Regions from separate parts of the Leisingera sp. S132 genome, predicted to be linked through region 2. Evidence: riboswitches for the same ligand, from Rfam matches in the RefSeq annotation. Region 2 holds a riboswitch; the other holds the start of a gene.
What was found. Region 2 has a riboswitch for cobalamin ahead of K3725_RS13300 (CbtB domain-containing protein). Riboswitches for the same ligand answer to the same signal wherever they lie in the genome.
Positions count from the first base shown of each region.

Region 1: another riboswitch for cobalamin. It lies ahead of K3725_RS03010 (aromatic ring-hydroxylating dioxygenase subunit alpha); the one in region 2 lies ahead of K3725_RS13300 (CbtB domain-containing protein).

Region 1 covers NZ_CP083553.1:629,164-634,909, forward strand. The annotation lists gene K3725_RS02980 (ATP-binding protein) at 1-225, shown strand, start outside; gene K3725_RS02985 (DUF6638 family protein) at 737-2,098, shown strand; gene K3725_RS02990 (hypothetical protein) at 2,101-2,367, shown strand; gene K3725_RS02995 (DUF1523 family protein) at 2,379-3,023, shown strand; gene K3725_RS03000 (TetR/AcrR family transcriptional regulator) at 3,095-3,646, opposite strand; gene K3725_RS03005 (dihydrofolate reductase family protein) at 3,650-4,186, opposite strand; cobalamin riboswitch at 4,458-4,657, shown strand; gene K3725_RS03010 (aromatic ring-hydroxylating dioxygenase subunit alpha) at 4,764-5,746, shown strand, end outside.
Region 2 covers NZ_CP083553.1:2,674,637-2,680,382, reverse strand. The annotation lists gene K3725_RS13325 (tripartite tricarboxylate transporter permease) at 1-8, opposite strand, end outside; gene K3725_RS13320 (LacI family DNA-binding transcriptional regulator) at 122-1,147, shown strand; gene cobF (precorrin-6A synthase (deacetylating)) at 1,187-1,939, opposite strand; gene K3725_RS13310 (hypothetical protein) at 2,013-2,513, opposite strand; gene K3725_RS13305 (CbtA family protein) at 2,581-3,279, opposite strand; gene K3725_RS13300 (CbtB domain-containing protein) at 3,284-3,454, opposite strand; cobalamin riboswitch at 3,489-3,702, opposite strand; gene K3725_RS13295 (DUF1636 domain-containing protein) at 3,868-4,203, opposite strand; gene cobA (uroporphyrinogen-III C-methyltransferase) at 4,200-4,934, opposite strand; gene K3725_RS13285 (cobyrinate a,c-diamide synthase) at 4,931-5,746, opposite strand, start outside.

The sequences.
Region 1 (5,746 bases), 1.9 Mb from region 2:
GAGAACCCGGAGCTGTTCCTGTTCAAGGATTACGAGACCAAATCCTCGATGATTGCGGAGCTGCGGGTGCCGATCACCATCGACATGGTGGTGCAGGAGATCAACCGCTACGCCGACTCTGAGTTCCGCTATGCCGACAAGTCGGATGAGGTGGCGATTGAAAACCTGGTGCGCGATTTCGGACGGCAGGAAGAGGCCAAGCGGCGGTATCTGGAGGGGAAGTGATCTGTGGGGGTCGCGCTTTTATACATTGCAATTGGGGTGACCTTCTTGGCAGCTCTCTTTACCCTTCCAGCCGCGTGGATCAACGGCGACAGAGTGGGGAATATGGAGACAGTTTGGTGGCGGGCAGCAGGCCTGACGCTCTTGCCGACCGTGATCATCTGCCTTGGCGCCTATGGAGTGGCCGGAGCCGTAATTTTACCTGATTGGTCCCCTGATCCAGTTAGTGTCTTTGAGTTTGCTCAATTCGCAGTGGCTGGCCTGGCTGCCTCTGGCGTTGTGCTGGTTCCACTGTCAGCGCTTGTTTTTGCTGCGGCTTGGTTCATGGGCAGACGATCATTCACCCGTGCACGGGTGCAGGAGGAAACCTGATGACTGAGTGGCAAAACAGCAGGGCAGCGCCCGTCCGCCCGCGGACGGGCGCTGCCCGAGCCGCAAGCGCCCCGGGCGAGGGATATTCGCAACTGCTCTGGAAGGGAGTGCATCGCTTACGTGATGCGGACAGGAGGAACATATGAAACGCCTCATCCAGCATGGCCTGATGTTCGGCAATCTCTTCCATGTGGCCTCGCCCGCGCTGGTGGAGCGGTATAACCGCGCGCTGAAGCATCTGACTGGCAAGACCACGGCTCTGACAGATTTCCACGTCGATATTTCGGGCTTTTCGCCCGAAATCGGCGATGAGCTGGGGGATGATCACTATCTGAACCATGCGGGCGTGAACCGGCAATTCATTCTCCTCAGCACCGAGCAGAAACGCTGCCCGCTGCTTCACGTGAAATTCTCCACCAGCCGGGACATCCTGCGCCGGTTTATCGAGGTCAATGAACGCCAGCTGTTTGCACTGACCGCGACCGACGCGGTGGCGGGCGAGCTGGTGAATTCGGTGTTTGAGGTGTCCTCGCCCGCGCGCCTGTTCGACATCCGGCAGGTGCGGATCGAGGCGGATACCACCCGCGGCACGCTGCGCCATGCGGACCAGCTGGCAGCGCTGGTGGAGCGGTTCAAAACCGGGGAGGATGCCTGGTTTGACGATGAACTGATCGGGGAGATGATCGCAACGGCGGAGCAGACCGGCGATGTGACCCGCAATCCGGTGCATCTGGAGCATGAGGTCTTTGAGCAGGGCAATTTCTGGACCGCGCATTTCGGCGGACTGTACCTGTTTCAGGACGTGGAGCACCCGGCGGTGATTGCCAGCGGGGCAAAGCCGGAGGGCGTGCCCTTGGACCGCGTCTTTGACCTGAGCCAGCGCAATGCGATTGCCAAGTTCCTGGAGCTGAACGGGCTGGCAGAGCCGGTGATCCGCGCGCGCGGCGTCGATGGCGCGGCGATCCTGCGGCAGAAGATGGGGTTCCTGGCGGTTTCGGTTCTGACGGAGCGAGGCAGGGACCTGTCGGGCCTGTCGCGGTCGGACCTGCGGCGGCTGGCGGCGCGCCACGCGGATGAGCTGCCAGAGGAGTTCGAGGGGCTGGCAGCGCTGGTGCGCTGGGCCGAGGGGGGCGGCAAGTGGCCGAAGATCACCTCGGATCATCCGGCCTATTTCTATTCCTTGCGGGCGTCGGACACGCCCTGCCGCGATCTGGTCAACATGCTGCTGGCGGAGCTGTGCCCGCATGATTTCCGCCAGATGTTCATCTGCCACAAGGAAGAGTTTTACCGCCAGTACCGGAGCTGGCCAGAGACCAAGAAGGCCTATGCAGCGGAGTTCCTGGCGCGGGAGTATGCGGTGGACAAGGCCGGCGCGCGCGAAGCGCTGTTCGGGCATGAGCCGGATATGGAGGGGCGGATGCCCAAGCTGCCACGGAACCGGCGCAAAGCGGTGGTTGACCGGGTCGGCCCCTGGGGGGCTGTGGACCGGGTGAGGGGGCGTTAGAGATGTTCGGTTTCATCCGCCTGATCCTGGTCCTCTTGGTGGTCTTGACCGTGGTCTACGCTGCGGTGTCGCTGTACTCGCGCGAGATGCGGCGGCTGAAGCTGAAGCGGCGCTGGAAAGAGAAGGGGTTGACCGGCGACCGCGCGGCCTTCATCCAGCGGGGGCTGAAGCAGTACGACACTTCGTTCCGGCGCAAGCTGATCCTGTTGGTCTATATCATCCCGCTGGGGGCGCTGGCGCTCCTGATCTACGTCATTAACTTCATGTGAGGTCTACCCCCATGCGTTTCATCAAATGGGCTTTCCTGATTACCTTCTGGGTGCTGTTCGGCGCCTTCCTGCATTACACGCTGCCGCAGTATGACGTGGTGCGGATCGTCAACACCTACGAGGAACGGCAGGAGCTGAACGACTGGACGCGGGTTTTCTGGTCCAAGCCTGACGACCAATCGGCGCAGCTGATCAACCGGGATGTGCAGTTCATCCAGGCGGTGCGCGCAAACGGCCGCAACATGGTCTACCGCAACGAGGATACCGGCTGGAACTGGCCGCCCTATTTCAAGTTCGACACCGCGAACCTCTATACGGACGCCAATGACAGCATCTCGACCAAGGCGAACCCGGAATGGGTGGCGGTGATGCATTACGGCTGGCGCAACGAGTTCCTGTCGATCTTCCCCAATGCGGTGACAATCAAGCCGGTGGCGGGGCCGGAGGACAAGCCAACCAACTGGTTCTCCATCATTTTCCTGGTGCTGCTGGCGGCGCTTCTGTGGGCCATCTATGTGCGCTGGCGCCGGTTCCGGCAGGCGCGGATCGACCCGATGATCGAAAGCGCCGAGGACAGTCTTTATGCGGCAGGCGATGCCATTGCCGAGCGCAAGGGCCGGTTCCGCCGCTGGCTGGATACCTGGAAATCGAATTGAGGAGGGGCCGCCCGTTGGGCGGCTCTGCAAGACGCAAGCGGATGCGCGGGCCTGAAAAGGCCCGCGTTTCTTTATTCGATCCGGTCCAGCACCCAGTCCAGCGCGGGGGAGAAGTCGTCAGGTGAAAGTGCTCCGCGTGGTGCCGCAGCGGCGGCAAAGGCGAAGCCGTGTGTGTAATCCACCAGCAGGCAGAGAAGGGTACGGGCCTCTGCACCGGTTACGCCTGCGGCGGTGATTTCCGCCTCGATCAGCCGGGTCAGCCCGGTCAGGGCAGGACCGATCAGAGACGGGTTCTCCAGGATGTATTTCGCAAGTTCCGGGTGCCGGGTCACCTGAGTGCAATAGCGGGTCATCAGATCGCGCAGGCGCAGTTTGGGCGTTGACGCTTCTGATGGCGCATCTGCACCTTCAAAGGCAATGGCGACGAGGCTGGCAATCATCTCGTCCCTGGTGCCGGCGTGGTGGGCGACGGCCATCGGGGTGACGCCAAGCGCCGCTGCCAGTGCCTTGAAGGTGAGAGCCTTGCTGCCGCCCTCATCGAGCAGCTGCAGGGCCTTTTTCAGCACATCATCCTTGCTGAGGGTGCGGCTGCCCCTGGGCGGGCGGCCTATGCGCGGGGGCATTGGTCAGGCCACCCGGAACGTGGTCTGGACCATGCCGGTGGGCAGGATGCGGGAGCTTGCTACCTGGAGGTCGATGTCCCGGTCCAGGCTGCCGAAAAGCGGGATGCCGCTGCCGATCAGGACCGGGACCGTTGTGATGGTCAGATCTGCGATCAGCCCCTGGCGCAGGAAGGACTGCACCATCCGCCCGCCGTCGATATAGGCGCGGGTCCAGCCCTGCTCTTGCAGCTCCTGCATGAGGTCTGCGGGCGCGGTGGTGCTGAGACGCACCTTATCCTTCAGCTCTTCGGGAATGTCCTGTTCTGTCAGGCTGTTGCTGAGGACCACAACCGGCTTGCTGTAGGGCCATTGGCCGAACCCCAGCACGGTGCGGAATGATCCTGTTCCCATAATCAGCCCGTCTACGCTGTCCATGAAGGCGGCAAAACCGCCATCGTCATCCTCGGCAACGGGCTGCTTGGACAGCCAGTCCAGCGAATGGTCCTGGCGGGCCACAAAACCGTCGAGGCTGGTGGCGATGAAGACATGGCCGGTGGTCATCGGATTCTCCTGTGCATCATTTAACTATATAGCATATAGTTAAATGCATTTCACCATCCAAGGGGCCGGCGCAAGACTCACTGCGTGCGAATCGATTCGGTGTGCCTAGCAGCGCCTAACCGCATGAAAGATAAGCGCCTGCCGCAAACGAACCGGCGGATGCCGGTTTGAGATTCTGGACATCCCTGTCCCTCCGGGCACGGCAATCATGCATGTCTTTTTCCGGTTTCGGCGGGTCGGATTTGTCTCCGCTTGGGGGGCGGGATTAGGGCAGTTTGCGCCTCAGCAAGGTGCCGCCCCTAGGGGCGGAGAATTGGGAAGCTGGTGAAACTCCGGCACTGCCCCCGCAACGGTGACCCCGGGCAAGGCATGGCAAAAACCACTGAAGCCGCAGCTTCGGGAAGGTGCCAGGCCCCGCCGCCAAAAGGCCCCGGGACAGTCCGGAAACCAGCCTTGCCCCGAAAACGTCAACCGCGGGCGGCGGCGGGGCGGTTGCAGGCGCGTGGCCTGCAATCTCTCTCCCCATGCCCGCAGCCAAGCCAACCTGCCGCGGGGATGCGGCAAAGGAGAGAAGCAGATGCTTCACGACAGCGAAATTCTGGCCAAACTGGTCGCCCGTCAGAAAAACTATTCCCTGGAGCAGGCGTTTTACACTGATCCGGGGGTGCTGGATCTGGACATGCGCCAGATCTTCTACCGCGAGTGGCTGTTTGCCATTCCGGCCTGCGAAATTCCGAAGGCCGGCAATTATGTGACCCATCAGGTGGGGTCCTACAATGTCATCATCGTGCGCGGCACCGATGGTGAGGTGCGTGCGTTCCACAATGCCTGCCGCCACCGCGGGTCGGTTGTGTGCAAGGCCAAGAAGGGAAATTCGCCCAAGCTGGTCTGCCCCTACCACCAGTGGACCTATGAGCTGGACGGCTCGCTGCTGTGGGCGCGCGACATGGGGCCGGAGTTCGACGCCTCCAAACACGGGCTGAAGCCGGTGCATTGCCGCGATCTGGCCGGGCTGATCTATATCTGCCTGGCGGATGAGGCGCCGGACTTCGATGCTTTTGCCGCAGTGGCCCGCCCCTATCTGGAGCCGCATGACCTGGGCAATGCCAAAGTCGCCTATGAAAGCTCGATCATCGAGAATGGCAACTGGAAGCTGGTTTGGGAGAACAACCGCGAGTGCTATCACTGCGGCGGCAACCACCCGTCGCTGTGCCGGACCTTCCCGGAAGATCCGTCCGTCACTGGTGTCGAGGGCGGCGAGACCCCGCCGCACCTGCAAAAGCATTTCGACCGGATCGAGGCGGCAGGTGTGCCGGCCCAGTTCCAGATAGACGCGCGCGGACAGTACCGGGTGGCGCGGATGCCGCTGAATGAAGGCGCCGAGAGCTATACCATGGACGGCAAGGCGGCTGTCGCCAAGAAGCTGGGCCGGGTGCCGTTTGCTGATGCAGGCACGCTGCTGAAATTCCACTACCCGACCACCTGGAACCACTTCCTGCCGGATCATTCCATCGTGTTCCGGGTGACCCCGATCAGCCCGACCGAGACTGAGGTCACCAC
Region 2 (5,746 bases):
AACTCCATTCAGGGCCTCCCAACCCGGCTGATCGCGCTTTTGCTTTTGTTGACAAAACAGGTTAGGCCATGAAAATAGTATTGCAAACGTTTTCATAATTCTTGCCGGAGGAGGGGAAATTATGGCGCCTAAACAAAAAGGTAACGTGGATATCGTGGCCGTGGCGAAGGCTGCCAAAGTGTCACCCTCCACGGTGTCGCGCACCTTCAACCACCCCGATCTGGTCAGCCCGGCGACTCGCAAGAAGATCACCCGCGCGGTGCAGAAACTGGGCTATGTCAGGAACCGTGCGGCGCAGATGATGCATGGCAAGCGGTCCGGCACCATCGGGCTGGTGGTGCCGACCATCAACCACGCGATTTTTGCCGAGGTGATCCAGGCGTTCTCGGATGCCATTGACCAGGCCGGGTTTACATTGCTGCTGGCGTCGCACGGTTATGACCTGGACCGGGAATACGCGATGGTGCGCAAGCTGATGGAGCACCGGGTCGACGGGGTGGCGCTGATCGGACTGGAGCATTCGGCGGCTACGTCCCGGCTGATTGCCCAGCAGGAAACCCCGGCCATGGCGATCTGGAACTACGCAGAGGAGTCTGAGCTGCCCTGTGTCGGCGCGGATAACCGTCTGGCCGGCAGGATGGCGGCAGAGCACCTGCTGGAGCTGGGGCACCGGGATATCGGCCTGATTTTTCCCGACACCCGCGGGAATGACCGGGCGCAGTACAGGTTGACGTCGGTTTTGGAGGCATTGCGGGAAAGGGGGGTGTCTGTGCCGGAACATCGCATGTCTGAGGCCCCTTATAGCGTGGCGCAGGCCAAGCAAGCGGCAATCAGGCTGTTTTCAGGGAGTGCCCGCCCGACAGCCCTGTTGTGCGGCAATGACGTGATCGCCCAAGGCGCTCTTTACGGTGCGCAAAAATGCGGTCTGCGGGTGCCCGGGGACGTGTCGATCATTGGGATCGGCGACTTCAAAGGATCAGCGGATATCGAACCCGGGCTGACCACCATCCGCATTCCGGCCGAAACCATCGGGTCGCTCGCCGGGCAACGGTTTACAGATTACATTACGTCTGACACGCGTGAGCAGTTCAGGCTGTGCTGCGGGCTGGAATGTGTCGTCCGGGGAACGACAAGTCCTGCCGCCTGACGGCAAATCAGCAGAAAACCTGCCTGGTTGCAGCCCGCATCATGCCCGCCGCAGCAGGTAGATGTCCATGATCCACCCGTGCTCTGCCCGTGCCATTGCGCGGGTTTCGATGATCCGCCCGGCCGCTTCGGCCAGCGGGCCTGCGACGGATATCTGGTTCTCCATGCCTGCATAGGCTGTCCAGAAGATTTCCACGCCTTGCGGGCTGATTGCCTGAAAGGAGCATTCCCCGTCCAGCATGATGACCAGCGTATCGGCGCTGTCCGGCCAGCCGGTTTCACGCAACTGCCGCCCGGTGGTGATGGTGAATGGCGCGCCTATTTCGTTGACGGGGATGGCATGCGCCGCTGTCAGCGCCTGGATCGAGGTGATGCCGGGGATCACTGTCAGCTTGATTTCTGCCAGCGTCTTCAGCCGCTCGGCAATCCGCATGGTGCTGTCATAAAGCGACGGGTCGCCCCAGACCAGGAACCCGGCCTTGCCGCCATCCGGCAGATGGGCCGTTATGTTCTGCCACCAGATTTCCGCAATGGCGTCGTGCCAGTCGTCGACCCGTTTGCGGTAGCTTTGGGTGGCTTCGTCCCGCACGGGCAGGGCAAATTCCACGATCTTCGGGCCATCGCCCCGGATCGCCCGGTTGCAGATCTCGCGCCGGAGCCCCGCCAGGTCGTCCTTGCCCGCGCCCTTGTTGGGGATCAGGATCAGATCCTGCGCGTTCAGCGCCTCAATCGCCTGCAGCGTCATGTGCTGCGGGTTGCCGGTGCCGATGCCGATCAGGGAAAGCTCAATCATGACGGGCCTTTCACATGAAAACACGGCCCTCTATGGGGCCGTGCAATTTGTCTTGCAAGCCGGGATTTGCGGCTCAGGAGCCCTCGCCCGCGGGAACAGTAATCTTTGCCTCCACCGGCTGGCCTTCCACCAGCAGCGCGCTGTGACTGTTGGTGTTGAGCGAGACCTTGACTTCCGCGCCTTCGGGCAGGGCAGGGATATGCATCCAGTTGGCATAAAGCCGGGCAAGTTTTTCGCCGTTCACATAGACATGCGCATGGCCCTCGCCGTCAACGTCTGCGGCAGAGGCGTTCTGCGGGGCAAAGCGGAAATTCTGCGGTGTCACCTGCAGGTTCCAGCCCGCCATCGGATCCTTGTGCAGCTGAATGGCAACGCCGGGCGCATCCGGGCCTGCAGCCAGGCTGACGCTCTGGGAATGGTCATGAGACGCCATTTCGCCGTGACCGCCGCCGTGGTGCGCGGGGTCGCCATGGTCATGGCCGTCGAAGGTGACGCCGTTTCCGGCCGCAATCACAAAGCCGGCACCGCCGCCAAACACCAGGCCGATCGCAAACAGGGCAAGAGAGCGGGACATCTGTTCATCCTCTGAAAGAAGAATTTCCCCGCCGGATACGGCCGGCGGGGAGGGTCAAGGAGCCGGATCAGGCTGCGGCTTCCGCGCGCTTGCCTTCGGCCTGCCAGAAATAGCCGGCAAAGCTGCCCAGCAGAGCCCAGGCGGCCATGCCGATGCCGAAGGCCCGGGCGGCAAACAGCGCGCCGATCTCGGTTGGAACCGGGCCGGAGAAGCTTTCCGGCTCAGGCGCGCCGATGATGTGCGGCCCCATAAGCAGCAGAGCCGCGATCAGGTAGCTGACCAGATTGCCGCCAAAGGCAATCAGCCACATGGCGACGCCTGCGGCGGCCACGGTGACGGTCCACCAGATCTGGCGCGCGCCCACGTCGGCGGCGGCAACACCCGGCACCTCGGGCGCCAGCGACAGGCCGGGCGCGAAGTGGAAGGTGATGAAGCCCGCCAGGCCCCACAACAGGCCGGAGCGCGCGTTGATCTCATGGCCCTGGCGCTCGGCCACCGACATCAGCGCCGCCATCACCAGCGCATAGCCGGTGTAGGTCAGCATCGTGAAGATGATGCTGAGGCCGTCGCGAACAGGCTCGGCGAACAGGCCGGGCAGATCGGGATGCGCGGTTACGGGATCAGCACTGAAATGCACCAGCTCGCCGCCCTCATAGAGTTCGGCGTGGAGCAGCACGGGCTGCACGAAATACAGCTGCAGCAGGGCGGTAATCAGCCCTGCTGCAGCACCAGCGAACAGGCCGCTGGTCAGAATGCGACTGAACATGGCCTTAGTGGCAGGGGAAGCCGGTTGCGTGGCGCACGTCATGAGCAGCGTCGTGCAGGGCGGATGCCTGAACATGGCCGGTCAGAGTGATGATCCCCAGCCCCAGAACCACTGCAAACAGTGCCGGAAGAACACTGGTGCCAGCGGCAGAAGCCTTAAGCGTCTTGGTCGTCATTTCTAGTCCTCCTAACCGTCACACCCGACGGCATAAGTTTGCGTTTCCACACGGCCGGTCTCCTGACTCGCGGGTCGCTGCTGCCTTCCTCCTTCCCGGCTTGCGCCAGTGGTTTTTGGAAGGCCGCTCGCCGCTCACAGTCGCGGGGGCGGTTGAGGCTTCGGTGCCGCGATTTGGTCCACCGTCCTCATTCCCGTTTCAGTCCCAGTGCTTAGGCACCATCAGACACCGTATCCTGCGGTAATGCCCCGCGCGGCGCGCTCCGGTCAAGGAAGAATCCGCCAGGTTTGTGCCCTTCAGCGGCACGGGGGCAGTTAATGTATGTCGGGATGGGTGGCCGGTGACGCCGGAAAATGCAAATTTTCCGGCCAAAATTCCGTGCCGGAATTTTCCTCACGCCCGCCGCAGGCGGATCACGCCAGATCAGCCGGGATGCGGGCAATCGCCTTGAACCGCAATCGCCCCAAGGGCCGGGCGTCGGCGAAATTGCCGTCCGGGCTTTCGCGGTACATCTTCAGGAAGGACAGGATGTCAGGCAGGTCCGCTGCCGTGATCTCTGCGAACAGATAGGCGGTCTTGCCGCTTTGCCGCACCGCTAGCGTCTGCGGCCGTTTGCAGCCGGACATGCAATCCACCTGCTGCAGCCGCGCCGCCACCCCGTCCACCTCCAGCGCTGCGGCGACCTGCCCGAACAGGGCCGGGTCCGCGTCGCGGCAGGTGCGGCACAGGGTGAGGGTCGGCAGGCTCATGCGTGCGGCAGGTCCTGATCGGCCAGCGGCCCGTAAAGGATCAGCACCGGCGCCTTGGTTTCCATTCCCCGCAAAACCGATGGCAGCTCGCCCACGGTGTGGCAGAACAGTTTCTGCTCCGGCGTGGAAACCCCCTGCGCCACCAGCGCGTGGGTGTCCGCGGGCAGGCCCGCTTCCATCAGCTTTTCCGCCAGGTCAGCAAAGGTGCGTTTGCCCATGTAAACCACGGTTGTGGCATGCGGGTCGGCCAGCGCCGCCATGTTCAGATCGTCCGGCAGCCCGCCGGTCACGTCATGGCCGGTGATGAACTGCAGCCGCCGCGCCGTCAGCCGCCGGGTCAGCGGAATACTGGCCGCCGCTGCCGCCGCCGAGGCTGCTGTGACGCCGGGCACGATTTCGAACCCGATGCCCGCTTCGCGCAGCGCGGTCATCTCTTCCTCCAGCCGCCCGAAGACGCCGGAATCGCCGGACTTGAGCCGCACCACGTTGAGGCCGGAGGAAGCGTAGTCGACCAAGAGCTGGCTCACATGATCCTGCTTGGGCGAGGGGCGGCCTGCGCGTTTGCCCACACCCACCAGATCGGCATCGGCGCGGGCATGGCTCAGAATCGGGCCGGACGACAGGTCGTCGAACAGGATCGCGTCTGCCGCTTCCAGCCGCTTCACGGCTTTCACAGTCAGCAGCTCCGGGTCGCCGGGGCCGGAGGAGACAAAGCTCACAAAACCGCTCATGCCTGTTCTCCCGTGATCAGGTGGAAGAAGGTGCCAGTGACGTGGCCCTTGATGGAGCCAGTTTCCGGCACGGGGCCGCCGTCGGCGTCCATCACCTGCGCCAGCGGCGCGTCGGGTTCTTCCAGAATGGTGGAGTAATGGAACTCATGGCCGCGCAGCGCCGTGCCCGCGTCAAAGCCCGGCATCCCGGCCTGCAGAATGGCGCGGCGGTAGCCGAGGTGGAACTTGCGCTTCTCATAGGAGGTCACCAGGCCGAGAAGACCCAGCATCTGGTGGCGGTTGCCCTCCTTGTCGATCAGCGCCTCGCCCAGGGCCATGTAGCCGCCGCATTCGCCATGCACCGGTTTGGTCTCGGCGTGCTTGCGGACACCGGCGCGGAAGGTCTCCGCCGCCGCCACCGTGCCGCCGTGCAGCTCCGGGTAGCCGCCGGGCAGCCAGACCAGATCGGCGTCCGCCGCCGGGGCCTCGTCAGCGAGCGGCGAGAACGGCAGGATTTCTGCGCCTGCCGCTCGCCATCCGGTCAGCAGGTGCGGATAGGTAAAGGAAAACGCCGCATCCCGCGCCAGCGCAATCCGCTGCGCGGGCGGTCTGGGCAGGCTGGCGGGCGCGGGCGCTTGGCCTGCCAGGGCTGCGGACTTGATCGCATCCAGATCCACATGCGCGCGCAAGAATTCGGCATAGCCTGCGATGGCGGCTTCCAGATCGGGATGCTCCACCGCCTGGATCAGGCCCAGATGCCGCTCCGGCAGGGTCAGGTCGCCGCGCCGGGGCAGGGAGCCCAGCACCTTGATGCCCGCCTTCTCCATCCCCAG